Regions from separate parts of the Peribacillus sp. NPDC096540 genome, predicted to be linked through region 3. Evidence: riboswitches for the same ligand, from Rfam matches in the RefSeq annotation. Region 3 holds a riboswitch; each other region holds the start of a gene.
What was found. A riboswitch is a leader RNA that binds a small molecule or an ion and turns the genes downstream of it on or off. The one in region 3 is predicted to bind cobalamin.
Positions count from the first base shown of each region.

Region 1: linked by a shared signal. The riboswitch ahead of metE (5-methyltetrahydropteroyltriglutamate--homocysteine S-methyltransferase) and the one ahead of ACQKMR_RS06725 (FecCD family ABC transporter permease) in region 3 are both predicted to bind cobalamin.
Region 2: linked by a shared signal. The riboswitch ahead of ACQKMR_RS19090 (ribonucleoside-diphosphate reductase subunit alpha) and the one ahead of ACQKMR_RS06725 (FecCD family ABC transporter permease) in region 3 are both predicted to bind cobalamin.
Region 4: linked by a shared signal. The riboswitch ahead of ACQKMR_RS20160 ((2Fe-2S) ferredoxin domain-containing protein) and the one ahead of ACQKMR_RS06725 (FecCD family ABC transporter permease) in region 3 are both predicted to bind cobalamin.

Region 1 is NZ_JBNNTG010000027.1:85,387-91,038, reverse strand. It holds gene ACQKMR_RS20695 (YgzB family protein) at 1-67, shown strand, start outside; gene perR (peroxide-responsive transcriptional repressor PerR) at 174-617, opposite strand; gene ACQKMR_RS20685 (NAD(P)-dependent oxidoreductase) at 886-1,209, opposite strand; gene ACQKMR_RS20680 (hypothetical protein) at 1,133-1,540, opposite strand; gene ACQKMR_RS20675 (aminopeptidase) at 1,756-2,865, opposite strand; gene bcp (thioredoxin-dependent thiol peroxidase) at 2,877-3,347, opposite strand; gene ACQKMR_RS20665 (potassium channel family protein) at 3,410-3,826, opposite strand; cobalamin riboswitch at 4,117-4,307, shown strand; gene metE (5-methyltetrahydropteroyltriglutamate--homocysteine S-methyltransferase) at 4,463-5,652, shown strand, end outside.
Region 2 is NZ_JBNNTG010000024.1:35,369-41,020, reverse strand. It holds gene ACQKMR_RS19105 (helix-turn-helix domain-containing protein) at 1-944, opposite strand, end outside; gene ACQKMR_RS19100 (hypothetical protein) at 1,587-1,733, shown strand; gene ACQKMR_RS19095 (manganese-dependent inorganic pyrophosphatase) at 1,858-2,787, opposite strand; cobalamin riboswitch at 3,081-3,261, shown strand; gene ACQKMR_RS19090 (ribonucleoside-diphosphate reductase subunit alpha) at 3,399-5,652, shown strand, end outside.
Region 3 is NZ_JBNNTG010000005.1:227-5,878, forward strand. It holds gene ACQKMR_RS06720 (GNAT family N-acetyltransferase) at 7-516, shown strand; cobalamin riboswitch at 635-822, shown strand; gene ACQKMR_RS06725 (FecCD family ABC transporter permease) at 1,011-2,096, shown strand; gene ACQKMR_RS06730 (ABC transporter ATP-binding protein) at 2,093-2,860, shown strand; gene ACQKMR_RS06735 (ABC transporter substrate-binding protein) at 2,887-3,885, shown strand; gene ACQKMR_RS06740 (GNAT family N-acetyltransferase) at 4,054-4,848, shown strand; gene ACQKMR_RS06745 (VOC family protein) at 4,952-5,410, shown strand; gene ACQKMR_RS06750 (DMT family transporter) at 5,529-5,652, opposite strand, start outside.
Region 4 is NZ_JBNNTG010000026.1:76,124-81,775, reverse strand. It holds gene cobK (precorrin-6A reductase) at 1-36, opposite strand, end outside; gene ACQKMR_RS20170 (sirohydrochlorin chelatase) at 33-950, opposite strand; gene cobJ (precorrin-3B C(17)-methyltransferase) at 969-2,624, opposite strand; gene ACQKMR_RS20160 ((2Fe-2S) ferredoxin domain-containing protein) at 2,639-3,007, opposite strand; cobalamin riboswitch at 3,159-3,348, opposite strand; cobalamin riboswitch at 3,563-3,758, shown strand; gene ACQKMR_RS20155 (hypothetical protein) at 3,742-3,915, shown strand; gene ACQKMR_RS20150 (energy-coupling factor ABC transporter permease) at 3,936-4,679, shown strand; gene ACQKMR_RS20145 (energy-coupling factor ABC transporter substrate-binding protein) at 4,681-4,992, shown strand; gene cbiQ (cobalt ECF transporter T component CbiQ) at 4,979-5,652, shown strand, end outside.

The DNA of each region.
Region 1 (5,652 bases), on a different contig from region 3:
TCTTGATAAAAAGCTAGAGGGCGAAGAATTTAACGAAAAATATAATCGCAAAAGCCTGCATGACTAAATTAAACCCTTAAGAGAGTTTGTTTCTCCCAGACAGATGGCTCGTGATTAATTGTATCATTTTTTTGCAACAAAAAAAAAGTTCCAACCAAGTGGCGGAACTTTTTTTAATGCGCTTCTTTTTTCGAACACTCTGTACAATCTCCATATATTTCCATCCGATGGTGACTAACATTGAAACCGGTGACCTGTGCTGCAAAATGTTCGACTTCGTCCAATGCAGGATAATCAAAATCTACAATTTTTCCGCAGGTTTGGCAGATTACATGATAATGATTCGTCGTTACAAAATCAAATCTTGCTGAAGAATCGCCATAGGTAAGTTCTTTAACCAATCCTACTTCGCGGAACACACGCAAGTTGTTATAAACCGTAGCCACACTCATATTGGGAAACTTTCCTTCTAGCGCTTTATATATATCATCTGCGGTAGGGTGAGACATAGAGCTTATCAAATATTCAAGTATCGCATGGCGTTGAGGAGTTATTCTTACACCGGTATCTTTAAGGGAATCCAACGCTTCTTTTAACTGAACTTCAGACACCGTCATCCACCTCTTTTTCTCATTAAGTATGAATTATTAAATTATAATATTTATAAATAGTGTACCTTTTTTAAGTTGATTTTGTCAATATTTCACCTGTTTATCTCTTCATTTTAAGTTTATTCATCCACCCTTTAAATCTTCCCCATTTTCTAGTTTGAGCCTAGCATCCTCTCGATAAGTCAATGACGTTGATAAAGTCATTTCCATCTATCAGGTATTCATGCATGTTTTTTCAAAAATCGAAAAGGTTCTAGGTAAATATTCACTGCTTTTACTCGAAAGATGCGGTGTGACCGTTACATTTTAACACTTCCTCGTAAACCAGATCACCGCGTCCAATATTCACGAAAACGGCAGAAGCTTTCATAGCTTTAAAGTGTTCTTTTTGCAACAGATTCTGTGTTTCAATCGTGCTTGGCAGAACAGATGCGATGTAATCTGCTTCCGGTAATACCCCATATAGACGATCAATGTGCTGCACAGGATTTCCGCTCCGATTGACCCCAATTGTCGTCATCCTAAAGGCATTCCCAAGACGCGCTACCTCTCCGCCAATTGCACCAGCACCAAGAATGAGTATCGATCGATTTCCCATTCAATTCTCCTACTTCTATCTTTCTATCCCAAAGCTCGTCTGATTCATTCTTGATAAGCTGTTTCACTTTCTTTTCGTACCGCAAAAGCATCCCAATCGTGTACTCTGCCATCGGTATTTTATGGATACCTCTTGCATTTGTTACCAAAATCCCGCGATTCTCAATGGCTTTAAAAGGCATTAATTCCATACCTGCACTCATAACCATAATCCATTTTAAATTCGGTGCTTTCTCAATTGTCTCATCTGTTAAATCTTCGCCGTATGTAATTAGGATTTCCGCTCCGCGCAGTGGTTCATCCTCCCAATCCTCTTGATAAACGAAATTCAAAGCAGGAAAGGTATCCTCCATCTTCTTTTGGATATCTTCGTTTGGAATGATTGTGAAAGTAATTACATATTTTATCTCTCCTTTTAATAACAAAAAAAAACACGGGCTCTGTATGTCCCGCGCAACTTTCTCTGAGGAGGTATTCCCTTAATAAAGCATATTCAGGTGTCCTCTTTTTGAGTTGGACAAAAGCCTTAACCCTGTAAAAAAAGGCTTTATTTTAATAAATTGGGGTTTAAAGCACGTAGTTCCGGCAACATAAAAATGCCATCCCTTCGGATCAGAATGTCATCAAAGTAGATATCACCACCGCCATATTCAGGGCGCTGGATCAAAACCATATCCCAATGTGTAGAAGAACGGTTTCCATTATCAGCCTCTTGATATGCTTGGCCAGGAGTTAGATGCAGACTGCCACATATTTTCTCATCAAACAAAATATCGTCCATTGGCTCCATAATAAATGGATTGATTCCAAGCGCGAATTCCCCAATAAAACGGGACCCTTCATCTACATCAAGAATCTCGTTCATTTTAGAACTTTGATTGGAATCTGCTTTCGTAATTTTCCCCTTTTGCAAGGTTAAAACTATGTCACGAAAGGTGACTCCTTGATATGTTGAAGGGGTGTTGAAGGCTATCTTACCATGAACACTCTCTTTTACGGGTGCCGTGAACACTTCCCCGTCCGGTAAATTGTTTTTCCCAGCGCATATGACAGCCGGCATTCCTTTAATGGAAAAGGTGAGGTCTGTCCCTGGTGATACAATTCGAACTTTTTCAGTATGCTCCATCAATAGCTTAAGCGGTTTCAGTGCTACTTCCATTTTTCCGTAATCCATTGTGCAAACGTTTAATAGAAAGTCTTCATACCTGCTAAAGCTCATGCCAGCTTTTTGTGCTGAGCTAGTGGTCGGGTAATTAAGTAAAACCCAGCGCCTGTTGTTTACATAGAAAAGAGTCGACGACTTCATCGCTTCTCCATGAAGACGATGCCTCTCTGCAGGTACATCTGCCAAATCAGCATTGTTATCTTCACCGGAGATGATTATTATCGCATCAATATCAGTATATTTCCTCAAAGTCCATTGTGATAAGGTATCAAGTTGTTCCTTCACATTCCCTTTTAACAAGTGGCAGCTTATTTCATCGTCTTCCAGTTCTACATATGGATATGCCCCAACTCTGTATGTTTCTTTAATCAGTTCTTTCAATAACGGTTTCGTGCTGATATGACCCCGTATCAAGATTCTCTCTTTTGGCTGTAATTGTACGGAATGATGAATCAGCCTTGCAGCAAGCCTGGTTATTCGCTTATCCTTCATCTGCCTGTACCTTATTTTTCTAGATCACGAAGAGTTTCAAGCGCTTCTTCAACATGCCCTTTAACTTTTACTTTACGCCATTCTTTAACGATCGTTCCTTCTTTATCAATCAGAAAAGTTGAACGTTCTATACCCATATATTCCTTACCGAAGTTCTTTTTTAATTTCCATACATCATATAATTCAGCAGCTTCTTGATTTTCGTCAGCTAGCAGCAGAAAAGGTAACCCATATTTTTCAATGAATTTTTCATGACGCGCCGCCGGGTCTGGACTAATCCCTATTATGACAGCATTCAATTCCTCAAACTGCTCATTGTGGTCACGGAAATCACAAGCCTCCGTTGTGCAACCAGGCGTCATGTCTTTCGGATAAAAATATAAAACAACGTGTTTGCCTTTAAAATCCGATAGGGACACTTTTTCACCGTTGTTTGCAGGTAGTTGAAAATCAGGTGCTTTTTCTCCAATTTTAACAGTCATTCTAACCCCTCCATTTCTTTCATTATGGTAAGCGTACCCAATAATTGAAAGAAACACAACTTTCATTTATTCCTCCTTTCCTGATCTAAATCAATCACTGTCCGAATTACAAACGCGGCCGGGAGCGTATAGCCGATGAATGCCTGGATTGTCGCAATCATCCTGCCCACGCCTATCGGGGCTATATCCCCATACCCTACAGAAAACATCGTCATCGCACTAAAATAAAAAGAAGTCTTCAGTTGCTCGTAAAAACTGCCGTCCAAACGATTGCCCATATCAAGAATCACTGAATGATTCTGAAGCTCGTATAATAAATAAATCAGTGCAAAACCTACTAATATCGTCGCATATAAATTGCCAAGCCACAGCATATCCTCCAGAGAAAACTTCTTTCCTCCCGACTCAACAAGAAATAACGTTCGAATGCTCATCACCATGCAAAAAATGATTCCTGCAATCAAGATGTAAAAAGTCATCCCCCACGCCTCATTTCAAAACAACCCATTCCCCTATACATACTCCCCGTCCAAACAATATATTCTTTATTTAGGGGTCAGACCCCATTTCCCAACATTCACATCCTTAAACAAACCTAGGTGCACCAATAGTTTTGTCGATATAGGGCGGGGTCAGACCCCATTTCCCGAGACTTTTTTCCTTGTTGACCATTTTAGTCGGGATATGTTAAGATTGTCTAAATTTTTATAATAGTTTTTATTTTATAAATTTTTGCCACCTGCAGTTTAATTTACAGCAGGTTTGTGAAATTTCATATGTGGAAATAGGTTCCTAATTTTTTTAGGATTAAAAGGGAAGTCCGGTGTAATTCCGGCACGGTCCCGCCACTGTAATAGGAATGTTAGCGCTATGCAATATGCCACTGATTTTCGGATTGGGAAGGCCTGCCGCTAATAAGATTCCTCAAGTCAGGAGACCTGCCTGTTTCGACAACACTGTTTTAACCTACGGAGAATAGGGAAGTGTTAGGGACCTTATAATTTTAAGGGGTTTTTGTATACCCCTTTATTTTAAGCATTTCTAACTTTCTCTTTTGATGGTTAGGGGTGCTTTTTTTATTGTTATTTTATTAAAAGAAAAAAGAATGTAGGAGGATGGGAATATTGAAAAGTAGTAGTTTAGGGTACCCGCGAATTGGGGAAGATCGTGAATGGAAACGCACATTAGAAGCTTACTGGTCCGGAAAAATCGATGAATCGGAGTTTACAGCACAGCTAGAAGCCATCCGTTTAGGCAACTTACAAAAGCAAAAGGACCAAGGTATTGATATTATTCCTGTCAATGACTTTACTTTATATGATCAAATGCTCGATATGTCTGTAATGTTCGGTCTTGTTCCTGAGCGTTATTCAGCCTATAAAGGCGGCACCGTTCCCCTTTCTGTATATTATTCTATGGCTCGCGGAAACAAGGATGAAGTTGCTTCTGAAATGACGAAATGGTTCAATACAAATTATCACTATATCGTTCCCGAATTAAAACCGTCAAAGCTGACTTTGACAGAAAATAAACCACTTGCTTCTTATCGCGAAGCCAAAGAAAAACTAGGAATTGAAGCTAAGCCCGTGTTAGTCGGACCTTATACTTTTATTACTCTGTCTAAAGGCTACAATAAACAAGATGTACCTGGAATCATCCTTAGTCTCCTGCCTTTATACACACAAATTCTGCAAGAGTTAGAACATGAAGGCGTGAAGTGGGTGCAAATCGATGAGCCCTCCCTTGTTTCATCCATTTCTAAAGATGATATGCAAACTGTTACTTACTTATATGAAAAATTGAGTGAAGCAGCTCCAAACTTGAACATCATGCTACAAACATACTTTGATGCGGTAGAGCACTACCAAGAGGTGATTGAATTACACGTTCAAGGGATCGGTCTTGATTTTGTCCATGATAAAGGGAAGAACCTTAGTAATCTTCAAGAATTCGGTTTCCCGAAAGACAAAGTGCTCGGTGCAGGTGTGATTGATGGGAAAAATATTTGGCTTTCCGATTTATCGAAAAAGAATCAGTTGATCAATACCATCACAAAAACCGTAGCCGAAGACCAAATTTGGCTTCAACCCTCTTGCTCCCTGCTTCATGTACCAGTAACGGTTCGAAATGAGACGGCTCTTACTAAAGAAGTTCAACAGGCCCTTGCCTTTGCTGATGAGAAGCTTGAAGAAATCACTCTACTAGTAAAAGGTAGTAATCAAGGTGCCAATGCAATTGCTGAAAAAGTAGCCACTAACAAATTAGCACTTCAAACGTTAGCAAGTTCAAATGCGCGAAATCATAA
Region 2 (5,652 bases), on a different contig from region 3:
TCATTTAAATATAGCCTAGCGTTTTCAAATAATGCGGCCACATGGTTTGATAAGAATTTTAGAAGCTCGAGATCCCCCACTGTGAATGCACCCATTGCCTTATTGGCTAAATGAATCATTCCCACAGTCTTAAGATTGACCACCAACGGAACCGACAACTGAAAGCCACCCGATTTTTCAAAAAATGGAAAGTATGTACTTAATTTATTCTCTCCTCTAACCGCAATAGTTTCTTCCAGTTTAGGAGAGCCTATCAAAGGGCTTTGCAAATAAAAACAGTTTTCCGATTCATTGAACAAATAGATGGAGGCGTCCTCCGCCATCGTACCTTGGCATGATAGCTCTAGCACCTTTTGCACTAACTCTTCCATCGATGAACCCGGTGTCACATTTTCATTGACCCATCTTATGCTGCTTAACTTTCGTTTCTCAAATTCCTTCTCCTTTGCAAGCTGCATAGCAACTGCGACATCTTTTCCAAATTCAACAAAAATTTGCTCAACTTCAGAAATTAAAGGAACGAAATTATGAAAACCAATAATACAGAACCCATAGCTGATTCCATCATCTTTTAAAGGAACAGTAAACCAGGTTGAAATTCTTTCATTTTTCATTAACTTATAAAATTTGCAATTGAGGCTGCTTTCTTTTTTCCTACTAATATCCCATCCTTCTTCGAGAATCTCCGGAGAGCATTCACTTAGGTGAATTGGAAAAGAATCTGCAAAATGCGGCGAACCGCCTTTCCAGACTTTTGGATATAAGATATCATCTTCTCTTAAAACGATTGCCACGAAATCCCATGAAAACTCCAATTGAAAGGATTCTACCGTAAAATCCAAAGTTTCCTGAATTGTATCGAATTTCACTAAATTTCTTGCAGTCATTCTCAAATGCGTTTCAATTTTTTCTACTAATTTAGTTCTCTTCTCACTTTTATTCATAGGAGCATCCCCTGTTCTTATCCATTGTTGAAGAATAACCTACTGTAAATACAGAAAAATCAGTATATTAATAGTAACATATAGCAAAAGGTAAACAGAAGTCTTTGGAAATTCAAACATTTAAATCCAATGATTCTTATGTTAGTGCATTGTTTCCTTCTATAAATATTATCGGCAATAAAAATGCTTCTTTCTATCATGTTGCAGATTCTTGAATGAATAGCCCATATTGAGCATGATTTTCTTCTCGGCTAAAATTTCTAAAGTGTCGGTTGAAAAAACAGAGGACGCTCAGGCTAATAAAATTATTTATCGTATAACCGGATAATTATTTTTTGCCTCGGTCCAGGACTTTGTTTCCAAGTTCGAGGTATATGAAAAGTCTGATTCTATCACCATTGATTTTTCCCATTCAAAAATATGGGATGCTTCTGCAGTCGGCGCAGTTGATAAGGTTGTCCTTAAATTTCAGTTGGTGATTCTTCCCAGATACTTGGTCTCGATCAGGAAAGTTCCCAATTGCTTGAAAAGCTCGCCACTTATGATAGTAAAATATCTTAAGTTTAAATTTTGCTGAATAGAAACTTTTTAAACTGACAAAATAGATACATGAAATATATCTAGATGGAAGGAGTAAAAAGTATGATATCCGAGCAGGATTATACGGCAGCAAACCTGTCACAAGATTTACTGAATGAACTAAAAAGCTTTGAAAGTAAACTAGGCCAGGACGCAAATAAAGAACTAATTGTCATCGCCTATGAAAAAGAGAAGGATGCTTTGAATTAAAAAAAAGACTCAAACGTCATTTAAATGACTTGTTTGAGTCCTTTTTTATAGACATGATTGAAAATTGATTATTAAAGTTCATAGAAAGGGTGCTCGAAGTTTTCAGAGCACCCTTTTCACATCTTTATTTAGTGAATATGTCCGTTAAAACCGGCACGATTTGTTTTTTACGTGATACAACGCCTTCTAAGACGGCAATGTTGTTGCTCAATGTAACGTTATAAGCTTTTTCAACTGCTTCCGTTGATTTCCCAAGAGCCAAGGCAACAGAATCATTTGTTAAAATATCCGTTACAACGAATAAGAATAAATCTAATTCTTTCGTAGCAATAACCGCTTCAATAGCTGCTTCTAATTCAGCTTGTTTTGCAAGTACTTCGTTCGGATCCACAGCATTGACTTGAGCAATCTCCACTTTCGCAGTTCCCATAGAGAATTCTTTTGCATCAAGAGTAATTAGCTGGGCAATTGTTTTGTCGCTAAGGTCAGCGCCTGCTTTTAACATTTCTAAGCCGTATGTTTCAGCATTGACTCCGGCAATCTCCGCTAATTCCATTGCTGCTGCAACGTCTTGCTCTGTGCAGGTTGGAGATTTGAACAATAAAGAATCGGAAATGATGGCAGACAGCATTAGACCTGCGATTGCTTTAGGTACTTCAATACCGTTTTCTTTATAGATTTTATTTAAAATAGTTGCCGTGCAGCCAACTGGTTCTGCGCGGTAATATAAAGGATCACTTGTTTCAAAGTTAGCGATACGGTGATGGTCGATAACTTCTAATACTCGGACTTGGTCAATGTCTTCAGCACTTTGCTGACGTTCGTTGTGATCGACTAAAATCACACCATCCGCTTCCCCTGCCACTTTTTCTACAAGACGAGGAGCTTCGAATTTGAATTGGTCTAATGCATATTGTGTTTCACCATTCACTTCACCAAGACGAACAGGTTCAGCGTTGATACCTAGTTGTTTTTTCAGATCCGCATAAGCGATAGCTGAACAGATTGTGTCTGTATCCGGGTTTTTATGTCCAAAAACTAATACTTTTTCCAAGATTATTTCTCCTTTTAATAAATATTTTTCCGGGAACCTCTATCATTACTATAAGGGAGATCCACCTTTACTATACACTTTATTTTAACATAAAATCTCTTATATTCAGTGTTTGAATTTCCCATTTCTCTATTAATTCTTTCTATCTTTTTTCCTCTTCCCTCACTTTGTCAATAGATAAGGATTGGTTTTTCTCAAATATATTAGTTGAATTATCGTCTCATATGGCTTACGATAATATAAGCATAAATACTAGATATTGATATTAAAAACCACAAAAATAACTATATATAGAATTATATATAATCCAAGGTGCCAGTGATGGCTGAAAAGGGAATCCGGTGTAAACCCGGAACTGTCCCCGCAACTGTAAATGTGACGAAATGAGAAAACCACTGTATAGCTCTTTATACGGGAAGAACTCAAAGTAGGATGATCATGAGTCAGGAGACCTGCCTGGATTTTTCACGTTTCTTATTCTTCGGGGATTGAGATGATGAAACGATAGTATAACGGCTATTTTTTCATGGCTCTTTTATTCTATCGTTTGATCCGCTCAATTTATTGGGCGGATTTTTTTATGTAACGGAAGTTTACAAGGAGGATTATTCATGACTCAAACATATAACTCTACTATAGAGAAAAATGACACAGAAACAAGTTCTATCCAGCTTGAGATGTTATCCAAGGAATTCGAAGGCCAGCTTGATATGGAAAAATTCAAAAAGCGTTTTACAAAATGGCTAGATCGTAAAAGTGAATCAACAGAAGAACAAACATCAAAAAAACTGATCCAGCTTGCTCTCGAAAGTGTGGACATAGATGCTCCAGATTGGACGTTTGTTGCTGCAGCAGAACTTTTGAATACCATGTACAGGGATGCACAAGCAAATCGGGGCTATGAGAGTGTGAGCTATGGTCCGTTCTATGAATTAATCGCAGAACTCTCTCAACTGCAAGAGGGACAACGCTACCCGATTTATAAACCCGAACTACTCAACTCTTACTCCAAAGAAGAAATAGAAGAATTGGGCTTAGAGATCGATCCGGAAAAAGATAAACTATTTTCTTATATTGGCATCTACCTATTAAACGACCGCTACCTAGCCCGTCCGAAAAAAGACAAGGTCTACGAACTGCCTCAGGAGCGCTTCATGATTATCGCTATGGAAATTATGAGAATGGAAAAAACAGAACATCGCCTACAACTTGTGAAAGAGGCATACTGGGCGATGTCCAATCTGTACATGACCGTCGCGACACCTACCCTATCAAACGCAGGAAAAACGCATGGCCAGTTAAGTTCATGCTTTATTGATGCGATTGAAGATTCTATTGATGGCATTTATCTATCGAACTATGATGCCGCTAAAGTATCTAAATTCGGCGGTGGTGTAGGACTTTACGTCGGTAAAATCCGCTCACTTGGTTCAGATATCCGTGGTTTCTCTGGAAACAGTTCAGGCACGACCCCTTGGATCCGTTTGTTTAACCAGACAGCTGTCAGCGTAGATCAATTAGGTCAGCGTAAAGGGGCAATCGCGATTTATTTGGATGCTTGGCATAAAGATATCATGAGTTTCCTTGACTTGAAGACACAAAACGGTGATGACCGGTTGAAAGCTCATGATATTTTTACAGGTGTATGTATTCCTGATTTGTTCATGGAAGCCGTACGCGATCGGAAAGAATGGTATCTTTTCGACCCACATACCGTAAAGCAAACCCTTGGATTCTCACTCGAAGATTTTTATGACGAGAAAAAAGGCGAAGGAAGCTTCAGACATCATTACGCTCTCGCTGTTGAGGCTGCGGAAAATGGCACACTTCCTAGCTATAGCTTTGAAAAAATCAACGCGATGGACATCATGAAAAGCATTATGATTTCTCAGCTAGAAGAAGGCGTACCGTATATGTTCTATCGTGATGAAATGAACCGTAAGAATCCTAATAAACATAAAGGAATGATTTATTGTTCCAACCTTTGCACAGAGATTGCTCAAAACTTAAGCCCTTCAACGATCACGGATGAATACGAAACAGAAGATGGGGATGTAGTTGTAGTTCGTAAAAGCGGCGATTTCGTTGTATGTAACCTTTCTTCCATTAATCTGCCTCGCGCGGTAAGTAGCGATGTATTAGAAAGATTGATTCCGATTCAGATTCGCATGCTCGATAACGTAATTGATGTGAACAATCTTCCGGTGAAGCAAGCATCCATCTCAAACAAGCGTTACCGGGCTATTGGCTTAGGAACATTTGGATGGCATCATTTACTTGCCACCCAGAATATATATTGGGAATCAGATGAGGCCGTTCAATATGCTGATTCTTTATACGAAAAAATTGCTTACTTAACTATCAAAGCGTCCAATGAATTGGCTAAGGAAAAAGGAACGTACCCATACTTTGAAGGATCTGATTGGCATACAGGCCAATATTTCGAACTTCGTGACTATACCGATGAAAAATGGATGGATTTAAAAGAAAATGTGCAGCAACACGGTACCCGAAACGGATATTTAATGGCCATTGCACCTAATTCATCAACGGCTAAAATCGGTAACTCCACGGATGGAATCGATCCCTTATATGAAATTGAGTTTTATGAAGAAAAGAAAAACTTCAAATTCAAAGTGACAGCACCTGGATTGACGCCTAATACGTATGAATATTATAAAAAAACACGATTTAACTTAGACCAACTGGAAAGCATCAGACAAAATGCAGCCCGTCAGCGTCATATTGACCAAGCTATCAGCTTTAACCTGTATGTCCACAACACAATCAAGGCTAAAGTTCTATTGGATATCCATTTAACAGCATGGGAAAGCGGATTGAAGTCAACATATTATGTTCGTTCCA
Region 3 (5,652 bases):
CTATTTATGGAAATATTTATTGATAAGCTAAAAGAACAAGATGCGGAAGAGCTATTTAAATTTGAATGCAATAACAGAACATTTTTTGAACAAACGGTCCCAAGTCGTGGAGATGATTATTATATCTTCGAAACGTTTAAAAATAGACATAGGGAATTATTAAAAGAACAAGCAGAAAATATCTCATATTTTTATCTCATTAAGAATGAATCAGGCTCAATTGTCGGAAGAATTAACCTTGTTGATATTGATAATACCAATGGTGTCGCACATGTGGGTTATAGAATTGGCGAGAAGTATACGCAAAGGGGAATAGCGAATAAAGCATTAAAGCTATTGCTAAACAAAGCGTCAGAATCAAGTGTAAACCAGATAGAAGCGAAAACAACAAGTAACAATATTGCCTCTCAAAAAGTTTTAGAGAGAAACGGATTTAAACGAATTTCTATTAATGTAGAACAAAGTGACCTCAATGGTCAAAAAGAAACGTTTATCCATTATAGCAGGGCCCTTTAACCGGTCATGATCTTTTAAACTAGAGTGTAGGAGCTTTCCGTCTTTCTACTTTTCCAATTGTGAAAAGATGGGAAGTATACTATACTAACGTTATATTTATTTGGAAATTTTGCGAAGTTCATAAATATGCCGCTGGGTGCCTTTGTGTGAACAAAGGGTAACAGGGAATCGGGTGTAAATCCCGAGTGGTCGCGCCACTGTAACCAAGAAGTTTTCTTTCAAGATGTCACTTGATGATGAATCAGGGAAGACGAAAGAAAATGATGATCTGGAAGCCAGGAGACCTACCTAGTGTGTATCGCCAATCATCCTTCGCTGAGAGGAGAGGTGTTCGAGAGGGAAAAGACTGACTGCAAACACAGTTTGTATGTCTTTATACTTATGCTCGTAACTCCATTCCTTGTAAAACGGATTGGGGTTTTTTTGTGAGTTTTTTTTTGAGGAGGATTTCATTATTGAGAGAGTTATTGCTAAGTAGGTCGTTGAAAGAGAATGTGGATGTACCACAAGAACCACAGTTTGAGAGGAAAGCCAAACGCCGGTTTCGATTTTTGTTACTTTTCTTGGTTTGCATCCTTTTATTATCGATTACATTTGCTGTAACCCTCGGCCCAGTTAAGATGTCGGCGATAACGGTTTGGAAAATTGCTATAGGTCACCTTCCGTTTATTGGTGATTATATAGACGTGAATTGGAGCCGATCCCAAGAGAGAATTATTTGGGATATCCGTTTACCCCGGGTCTTACTCGGAGCAGTGGTAGGAGCGGGATTATCCGTAGTGGGTGTGGTTATTCAGGCTTTGGTTCGCAATTCACTAGCAGATCCGTATATCCTGGGCATTTCTTCTGGTTCATCGGTTGCAGCAACCCTCGTTATTCTATTTGGAGCACTGCCTATTTTCGGTCAATATGCACTCTCGTTTGGTGCTTTCTTGGGTGCAATGGTCGCGATGCTGTCCGTTTATTTATTAGCTCAAGTAGGTGGGAGAATTCAAACGACAAGACTATTGCTTGCGGGTGTGGCTATTTCGATGATTATGTCCGCCATAACTAATTTCATTGTCACCCTTGCTCCAAAGGATTCTGGTATTCGTGAAGCGATGTTTTGGATGATGGGAAGCTTAGCCGGAGCCAAATGGGATTATATACCGATTCCAACTGTCGTGGTGGCCGTTGTTTCCATCTATCTATTAGTACACTCTCGCTCTCTTAATATCTTATTAATGGGAGAAGAAGTCGCAGTGACACTTGGCGTTAATATGGAATCCTTTCGTAAAGTGCTAATCATAATTACTTCCCTTCTTACAGGAACAATTGTGGCTGTAAGTGGCTCTATCGGGTTTATTGGTTTAGTCGTTCCCCATTTAGCCCGGCTAGTAGTGGGTACAGACCATAAACGTGTACTATCATGCAGTATTTTGATAGGGATGATTCTGGTTATTTGGTCAGACGTATGTGCTAGGTTGGTTCTTGCACCTCAAGAACTTCCGATTGGGGTTGTCACTGCACTTTGCGGCGGTCCATTCTTTATTTGGCTTTTGCGTCGAAGTTCGTATTCCTTTGGGGGTGGAGGCAAGTGAAATTATCTATTGAAGAAGTGTCTTATTCCATTCTGGAAACTACTATTATAGAGGATATTTCCCTGCAAATAAGTTCTGGACAGTTTGTAGGGCTAATCGGCCCGAATGGGAGCGGGAAATCGACTCTATTAAAAGCGGCTTCTCGAATTGCAGAGCCACACACTGGATCAGTTCACCTGGACGGTCAAAACCTATACAGGCTTTCACCGAAACAAACCGCTCGGGAAATGGCGGTTGTTAGTCAAGAAACATCCCTGACATTTGACTTTACCGTACTAGAAATGATTTGGATGGGGCGGCATCCTCATAAGCGGCTTTTTCAAGGAGACACGGAGAAAGACCGCCTCATCGTCAATCATGCGCTAGAACGTGTTGAAATGAAGGGGTTTGAGGACAGAAGTTTCATGAGCCTATCCGGTGGCGAGAAACAACGTATTCTCGTTGCCCGTGCCCTTGCACAGGAAGCGAATATCATTATCTTGGACGAACCAACGAATCATTTAGACATCCGTCACCAACTGCAATTGTTAGACCTTGTTAAAAAGCTGGATATTACTGTCTTTACCGCTTTGCATGATATAAATTTAGCAGCCATGTATTGTGATTATTTGTACGTCATCCAAAATGGGAGAGTGGTTGCCTTTGGAACGCCAGAAACGGTATTAACGGCAGAACTAATAAGAACGGTGTTTGGTGTTGAAACAGAAATCAGCATTCATCCAATCACGAAAAAGACACACATCACTTTTTTAGCCCATCTATAAGAGAAAATAAATTTGAGGAGAAATAAATGACTAGTTACCGAAAGATATGGTTAAGTATTAGTTTACTAGTAATGATGATGTTGGCCGCTTGTAATAGTTCTGAAGATGCTTCAAAGAATGACAAACAGAGCAAAAGTGGACAAGAAGATGTAGTCATCACAAACCTGGACCATGAATTTACATATAAAGAGGCACCAAAACGGGCGGTTACCCTAAATCAGCATGCGACGGAAATTATGCTAGCATTGGGTCTACAGGATTCAATGGTAGGAACAGCATATTTAGATGACAAAATTTTACCCAAATTTAAAGATGCCTATGAGTCGATTCCTGTACTTGCTAAGGAATACCCTTCAAAAGAAGTTTTCTTTGAAGCAGAGCCCGATTTTGCTTATGCTGGCTGGAAAAGTGCCTTTACAGAACAAACATTAGGAACTGTTCAGGAGCTTAAAGAAGCTGGTATTAATACATATATTCAAGAGTCCTCCAATACATCAACACCAACCATGAAAGATGTCTATAAGGATATTGAGAATATTGGGCGTATCTTTCATGTAGAAGAAAAAGCAGCAGAAGTCATCAATGAAATGAAACTGGAGATCAAGGAAACAACTTCAAAAATTGGTTCAGTTGAAACACCAAAAAACGTCTTCGTGTATGATAGCGGGGAAGAAGTCCCTAAAACGGCAGCTAAAAATAATTACATGACCGGAATCATTACATTGGCTGGAGGTCAAAATATTTTTAATGATATTGAAGGAGGATGGCCTGAGGTTAGTTGGGAAGAAGTGGTGGATCGCAATCCAGATGTTATAGTCATCATTGATTATGGTGATATCCCAATCGAACAAAAAGAAAAATTCTTATTAAATAAAAGCGAGCTTGCAGATGTACCTGCCATTCAAAACAAGGAAATAATCGTGCTTCCTCTTTCGGCGGGAGCGGAAGGAATTCGTGCACCGCAAGCCTTACAGACAGTGGCGGAAGGATTATATCCTGAAAATTTTAATAGCCAAAAAAGGTGAATGCTGAACAATGACCCGAATAAGGACACAAATGAAAAGTGTCCTTGTTCGGGTTTTATTTTTAAGGATAAGAGAAATAATCAGCACCGTTTAAAGAAATGCTGGAAGGAAAAATCAATCGGTTTCTTGAATGATTAGTAGGGAAGGAAATTGTAAGGAGTGTCGAGGGTGAATAATGGTTTAGCTGATACTTTAGAACAAACAGAAGTGGATGCCTTATATTCCCGGCTCACGGCTATTAAAGGAATAAGCGGTAATCCAATGGATGTTGAAATACAATGGTTTGGAAATGCCACAGCATTTTCTGTGAAAAAGATTCCAGGCCCTTCATTCAATACGGTAAAAGGTTTACAAGATGGTGATGAAATGGTTGTCGAAAGAATCGTGGAGTTTTACGAAAAAAGAGAGATTCCTGTGCGCTTCGAGCTGACTCCGGCACATGCTTCTCCTGATTTGATGGCATATCTAGCTAAAGCGGGTTTTAATCAGTCGGACTTCCATACGACTTTATATGCACCTCTTTCTCAAGAAATAGAGCCAATCGACTCCAAGATATCTATCCGCAGGCTGAAAAGAGATGAATTCAGTATATTTGCAGATATTTACACGCAGGGGTTTCAAATGCCAGCGTTCTTAAAAAGTGGAATTGCTGCCAATAATGAAATATTATACGACAACGAACATTGGACATTTTATCTTGCAAGTGTTGGAAATGAACCTGCTGGAATCGGTGTACTGTTTACAAAAGATGAAAGTGCAACACTTGCAGCTGCAGCTACCGTCCCGCATTTAAGAAATCATGGAGTTCAAACGGCTTTAATAAAGAAACGCTTAACACAAGCAAACTCCCTTCATTGTAAATTAGCCGTAGGGCAAGCCAGGTTTGGCAGTGTTAGTCAAAATAATATGGAAAGAGCCGGATTGAAGATTGCCTATACAAAAGCTATATGGACGAAAAAATAAGGGGAGCAGGAGATGAGCCAATGAAAAAAATGATAGAACATACAACATTGAAAAGAACGAAGCAGTCGATAGCAGAAGATTTGCGAAAGGTAGGAGAAAAAATTTGATAGAAGGTTTATATGAAGCCCATTTACCTGTCAAAAACCTAGCCATTTCAATGGAATTTTATAAGAAAATAGGCTTGAAATTGGCATGGAAGGATGAAGATACTGCCTTCTTTTGGATCGAAGAAAACAAAAGCTGGATAGGTCTGTGGGAGGGGGAAGAATATCAAACTCCCTATCACCCTTCACTCCGGCATATCGCTTTTCGAGTATCCTATGAAAATATGAAAAATGCTTTAACGTGGCTTCAATCCCTGCATATTAAAGTTGTGCCTTTTGGAAAAAGGGCATCTATTGAGCCTTTTGTACGCCCGCATCAAGGAAACGCATCCGTCTATTTTAATGACCCCGATGGTAATAGTTTGGAACTTATGTGTTCAATAGAAGTTCCTGATGCATATAAGCATATGATCAATAAACTTTCACTTCAAGAATGGGATGAATTACTTACTAAGTAACTAATTAATCTATTCATAAAGATGTTAATAATAAGGTGTTTTAAAATTTATAAACTAAAATCCAAAAGTTATATAAAAAGCTGATCGGCAATAACACCAATCAGCTTTTTCCTAGTGCTCATTCTTCTCGAATGACAAATATAACACCAATAAAGATTAATATAGTACCTATCCAAAAAGGCAAGCCAATTTGCTCACCTAGTAATAACCACCCTAAAAAGGTGCCGACTATAGGTTGGAAA
Region 4 (5,652 bases), on a different contig from region 3:
CCTTGCATCGCTTGTACCTGCTAAGAACAAAATCATTTTGTCGTCCCCACCACTTGCTCATCATGGTCATGGTGGTCATGTCCATGGTCGTGTTCATGGTCGTGTTCATGGTCGTGATCGTGGTGATGGTGATGATGGGCATGACCATGTTCCTCGACATGTTTACGATAGTTTTCTAAATCACGGGTACCACTTGATCTTCCTTCGCTAGCTTCGATAACACGTTCTTTCAGTATGGTTTGTAATGTTGGATGATAACCAAAGTATTTCGCCAAAACAAATTCATGCTCTGAATATTGGTCTTGATAGCCTGTTAGCATCTTTTCCATTCTCTCCATTAACACACCTGTGAAGAGGAAATATGGAAGCATCACTATTTTTTTTGCCCCTAACCGAATACAGCGTTCAATGCCTTCATCAACAAACGGATCCGTAACACCCATGAAGGCATTTTCGACCCATTTCACATTTAATTTTTCCCACAATAATCGTGAAATTTTATATATATCACTATTTGCATCAGCGTCACTTCCACCTCGACCTATCAGCAAAATTGCTGTCTCCGGGTGTTCCAAAGATGTATCGAATCCAACTTCCTCAAGGCGATCTGTCAGAATCGTCAATACTTCATGGTGAACACCAATCGTTTGTCCATATGTGAATGTAACAGCTGGATATTTATTCCTTCCATCCTCTATTTCAGCTGGAATATGTAATTTTGAATGTCCTGCATGTAGCAAAATAATCGGAATGACGATAACTTCAGTGGCTCCTCTTTTTATACAATTGTCAATGCCTTGGGATATATTTGGCGTGGCAAATTCCAAGAAGCATGTTTCAATCAATAAGCAGTCGTCCATTATCGGAATCATATTTTTTATAAAACGAATAACCTCTTCGTTTCCAGAAGCTAATCGGCTTCCGTGTCCTACGAATAATACTGCTTTCATTTGTTATCCCCCTCTTGATTAGTCTTCACAAGGCGCAGGCTCTATTTTTATTTTGGGAGCAATGTCTTGATATAAATAGCCTTGTATCTTTTTCGCCCGTTTAAAATATTTAAATAGTCGTTCATTAGGATGGGCATTTTGTTTATATTCGTTGACAATGTTTGTAATTAATTCAACTAGTTGATCCGGTTCAATTCCTTCAGCAACAGGTTGACCAGGATGAGCAGTTCTGCCCACCGGTTTAGCTCCAAGGAATAAATCAAATTTCCCTTTTCGGAAAACGATCCCGATATCATCCATTACTGCACTATAACAAGCCATTCCACACCCATTAAAACCAATGTTCATTTCCTTAGGCATATCAATCCCACCAAGCACCCTCTGTATTTCATCCGCGTAAGGAATGGATTCCACTTTTTCACCATCACAGAAATCACAAGCTTTTAAGGTCAGTACATCCCCAATTGGCGATAATAAAAAGTTTGCTGTTTGCAATTTTCCAGTAATAACTTCTGGATCTGTTGTAGGAATCTTTAAAACGATTTTATGATTTGGCGTGTATTCCATCGTTCCTTTCTCTCCAACAACTTCTGCAAGTGTCATCATTTGTTTGGGAGTAAATTGCTTGTTCGCCACACCTGGGCTAACGGCAAGCTCGAATACCGACTCAATTTTTTGCTGAACAACTGGCGTAATAGATTGCTGGACTGTTTGACCCTTAACTTTTATGAGTGCTTCCATTGCCACTTCAAAAGAAGTGCGCTTTTTTTCTGGGGCTTTTGTAAGCAACCCAACTCCGCCAGTCGACTCGGTGTACGCTTCCTGTATAGATGCCGTTTCTTGATCTAATGCCCACGGTTCTGCTTCTTTTTGCAAGCGTTGATGCGGCTTCAATGGTTGCCTTTCCGAATTCAATGTATACTTTCTTTGATATCCACGTGGCGTGATGATTTTGTCATCATATAAAAAGGTAGATGAATTTCCAATAATGACGGTCGTTAGCATCCCAATATCGTGATTTAACATGTCTTTCAAATTGGTTATCACAATATCCTGACGATCGCGATAAGCACTTTTCACCAATCCGACAGGTGTTTCGGGCGAGCGATAACGCAGTAAAATTTTCTGTGTTTCAACAATTTGCCTAGTCCGTCTACCGCTTCGAGGATTATAAAGCGCAATGACAAAGTCAGCCATTGCAGCAGCCTCTACTCTTTTGGCAATAAGATCCCAAGGCGTTAAATGGTCACTGAGGCTGATGGTACAGGAATCATGCATAACAGGTGCTCCAAGTAAAGAGGCACATGAATTGATGGCAGAAATACCAGGAATGATTTCAATGGCTACTCCCGTTTCTTCTTTCCACCCTTTTTCAATCAATACTTCATAAACCAGACCAGCCATTCCGTAAACTCCTGCATCACCACTCGAAATTACAGCCACTTTCTTTCCCAACTCCGCCTGTTTCACTGCTTCTTGTGCACGTGATACTTCTTCAGTCATACCCGTACTTATAATCGTTTGATCTGTAAGAAGGCCCTGAATGAGTTCCACATATGTTTTGTAACCAATGATGAAGTCACTTTCTTGAAGGGCTTCTACAGCACGTTTGGTAATATGTTCAAAATTCCCTGGTCCAAAGCCAACGACAAATAATTTACCGTTTGTACTCATTTAGACATCTCCTTTTACGACTTGTCTTTTGAAATTCCTGTTTGAGGTGGAAAATCCGGATTAGGAGTCATTTCTCCATCAGTAAATTGGTAAAGCATCTGCGGAATAAACTTCTCTTCATCGATATTCCGGACAATCTCACGTCCAAAATCAGGTGAGTCCACTCGATACCATGTCCCTTGAGGATATGCAATCACAACGCAGGCATCCTTACACCTGCCGTTACAGCGAGTTCTAGTAGTATGAATTTTTTGATTCAGACCTTGTGAAGTAATTTCATCACGAATTGCTTGTGTTATTTCTTCGCCGCCTTTTTTCATGCAACTACTGCCGTTACAAATCAACAGATGCGAATTTGTGCCTTTCAAGTTCCAAGTTGTCATCTTCTTCCTCCTAAATTCTGAGAAAAGGCAAAATAAAAAACCTTAACTGTTAGAGTTAAGGTTTAAAAAAACTATATGAATAAGGAGCCTCCAGCAAGCAAGATGAAACTCTCAAAATTTCCATAGTTCTTCTACCTTTCCCTCCGAAAAGTATCACACAATTTTAAAAGCAGGTTTCCTGGCTTACGCTTCAATTTACTTTTGTCCCTTCCCAGCTTTATGCCAGTGGTTATCGACAATTTCATCAGCGTTACAGTAGCGGGGGCTGCATCGGATTCTCACCGATTTCCCTATTATCCCTTGCATATTCATACAAGAGCACTTTTAAATTGGAATATTTGGTTTTATAATCATACATTTCTAGTTAACTTTATCTATCATATACCAACTTTATCAAAATTCAATAGTTTATTCCGACTGTTTTGAAAGTTTAATGGTGATAATTCAGCTTCATTCCTTGCTTCTCTGCGATTTTATCCTTCTCAAAAAAAAATATATGAACGGAGTGTAGATGGAATCATTGCTTTATGATACACTAAACGAGAATTTTTCAAAAAATTACATAAGTTTTATGGTGCTGAATTTCTCGGAATTTAGCTTAATAGGGAAGTCGGTGTAAATCCGGCGCGGTCCCGCCACTGTAAAGGGAAGTCCTAATACGTAAAGAATAATCCACTGTCAAACTAGATGGGAAGGAAGTATGAGGATGATGATCCAGAGCCAGGAGACCTGCCATGAAGCGTAAAACTGTTTCAACCTACGAGGATGGGTGTGCGGATCAGGCAGATAAGGCTAATGTTTGGATTATGCTGCAAACTTACTGTTCATTACGCACTTCTTTCTTTTTGAGAGAAGTGCTTTTTATGTTGCCCGCCACTTCTCTTCTCAGCTTTAATCATTTTAAATAATAGCGTCGAAAGGAGAAAAAATGAAAAAAGCCAATTTGAAAATACTTTATTTTGTCATTTTACTACTCTTCATACCAAAGAGAGCAATGGCCATGCATATTATGGAGGGCTTCTTACCAATCGAATGGGCGATATTTTGGTGGGCTGTGACACTTCCATTTTTAATCTTGGGTTACCGTTCCATTAGGTCTAGAGTGAAGGAAAATCCAGAAACAAAAATGATGCTGGGTCTGTCCGGCGCATTCGTTTTTATTTTATCAGCCCTAAAAATCCCTTCCGTAACAGGAAGCTCTTCACACCCTACCGGCGTCGGTTTAGGTTCAATCTTGTTTGGACCGTTGGCCATGAGTGTCGTCGGTTCTATTGTTCTGTTATTTCAAGCTGCATTACTAGCTCATGGAGGATTAACTACGCTAGGAGCCAATGCTTTTTCCATGGCTGTTTGCGGACCGTTCATTGCTTATTTTGTATTCAAAGGCGCTACTAAATTAGGTTGGTCCTTCTCTATTGCTGTTTTCTTAGCAGCTGCATTCGGAGATTTGGGCACCTATGTGGTAACTTCCGTACAGCTTGCCTTAGCTTTCCCCTCGGAGGTGGGAGGATTTATGGCCTCATTTACTAAATTTGCAGGAATCTTTGCCCTTACCCAAATACCTTTAGCAATTAGCGAAGGTTTATTGACAGTCGTTGTCATGAATTTCTTGAAGAAATACAATCTAGGCGAATTGAAATTACTACGAGTGTTATCTAAGGAGGCTCGTTAACATGAAAAAAAGTTTATTGTTTCTTTTTCTAGTCGTCATACTGGCTATTATTCCGTTAATCACCCAACAAGGAACAGAATTTGGCGGAGCTGACGGAGCCGCCGAAGAAGCCATCACTAAAATCCAACCGGAATATGAGCCTTGGTTCAACAGTATCTGGGAGCCGCCAGGTGCAGAGACTGAAAGCTTATTGTTTGCGCTCCAAGCCGCGATTGGCGCCGGATTCATTGGATACTTCTTCGGCGTTATGCGACAAAAAAATAAACAGGCCGTTAAGGAACAGGCCGAACAGTCAAAGCATGTTACTGATTGATAAATACGCCTATTTCAATCGGCTAAAGCATGTACATCCTTTAGAGAAAATGATTTTCTCCCTCTCCCTTTTACTGTTTTCTTTAGCTGTGAGGGATATAACCGTTTCACTCATCACCTTTACAGTGATGAGTGCTTTTATCATTTTCGGGGCAAAAATCCCAATCTCTTATTATGTTAAATTACTCTTATTACCTGGACTTTTTGTACTATCAGGTACAATTACCATCCTTATTTCATTCACAAATAAAAATACTTCGGTACCAAATGTATGGTGGTCCTGGAATGTAGGCAGCTGGCAAATATTTATCAGCGAAGACAGTGTGAAAACGGTAATTGGTCTGATCGTTGTTGTATTAAGCAGTATCAGCTGTTTATATTTCCTAACCTTAACTACACCCATCACAGTCATTCTATATGTATTGCGAAAGCTAAAACTGCCTTCATTATTGATTGATTTAATCGAATTGACTTATCGCTTCATCTTTATTTTTTTAGATACAGCTATGGCCATTCATCAATCACAGTCATCACGGCTTGGGTATAGTTCGATGAAGAAGGGAATTCGTTCTCTCGGGTTACTCATATCTTCCTTGTTTTTAGGAGTGTTTCAGCGCTCTGAACAATTAACGATGGCAATGAACGCAAGAGGATATCAAGA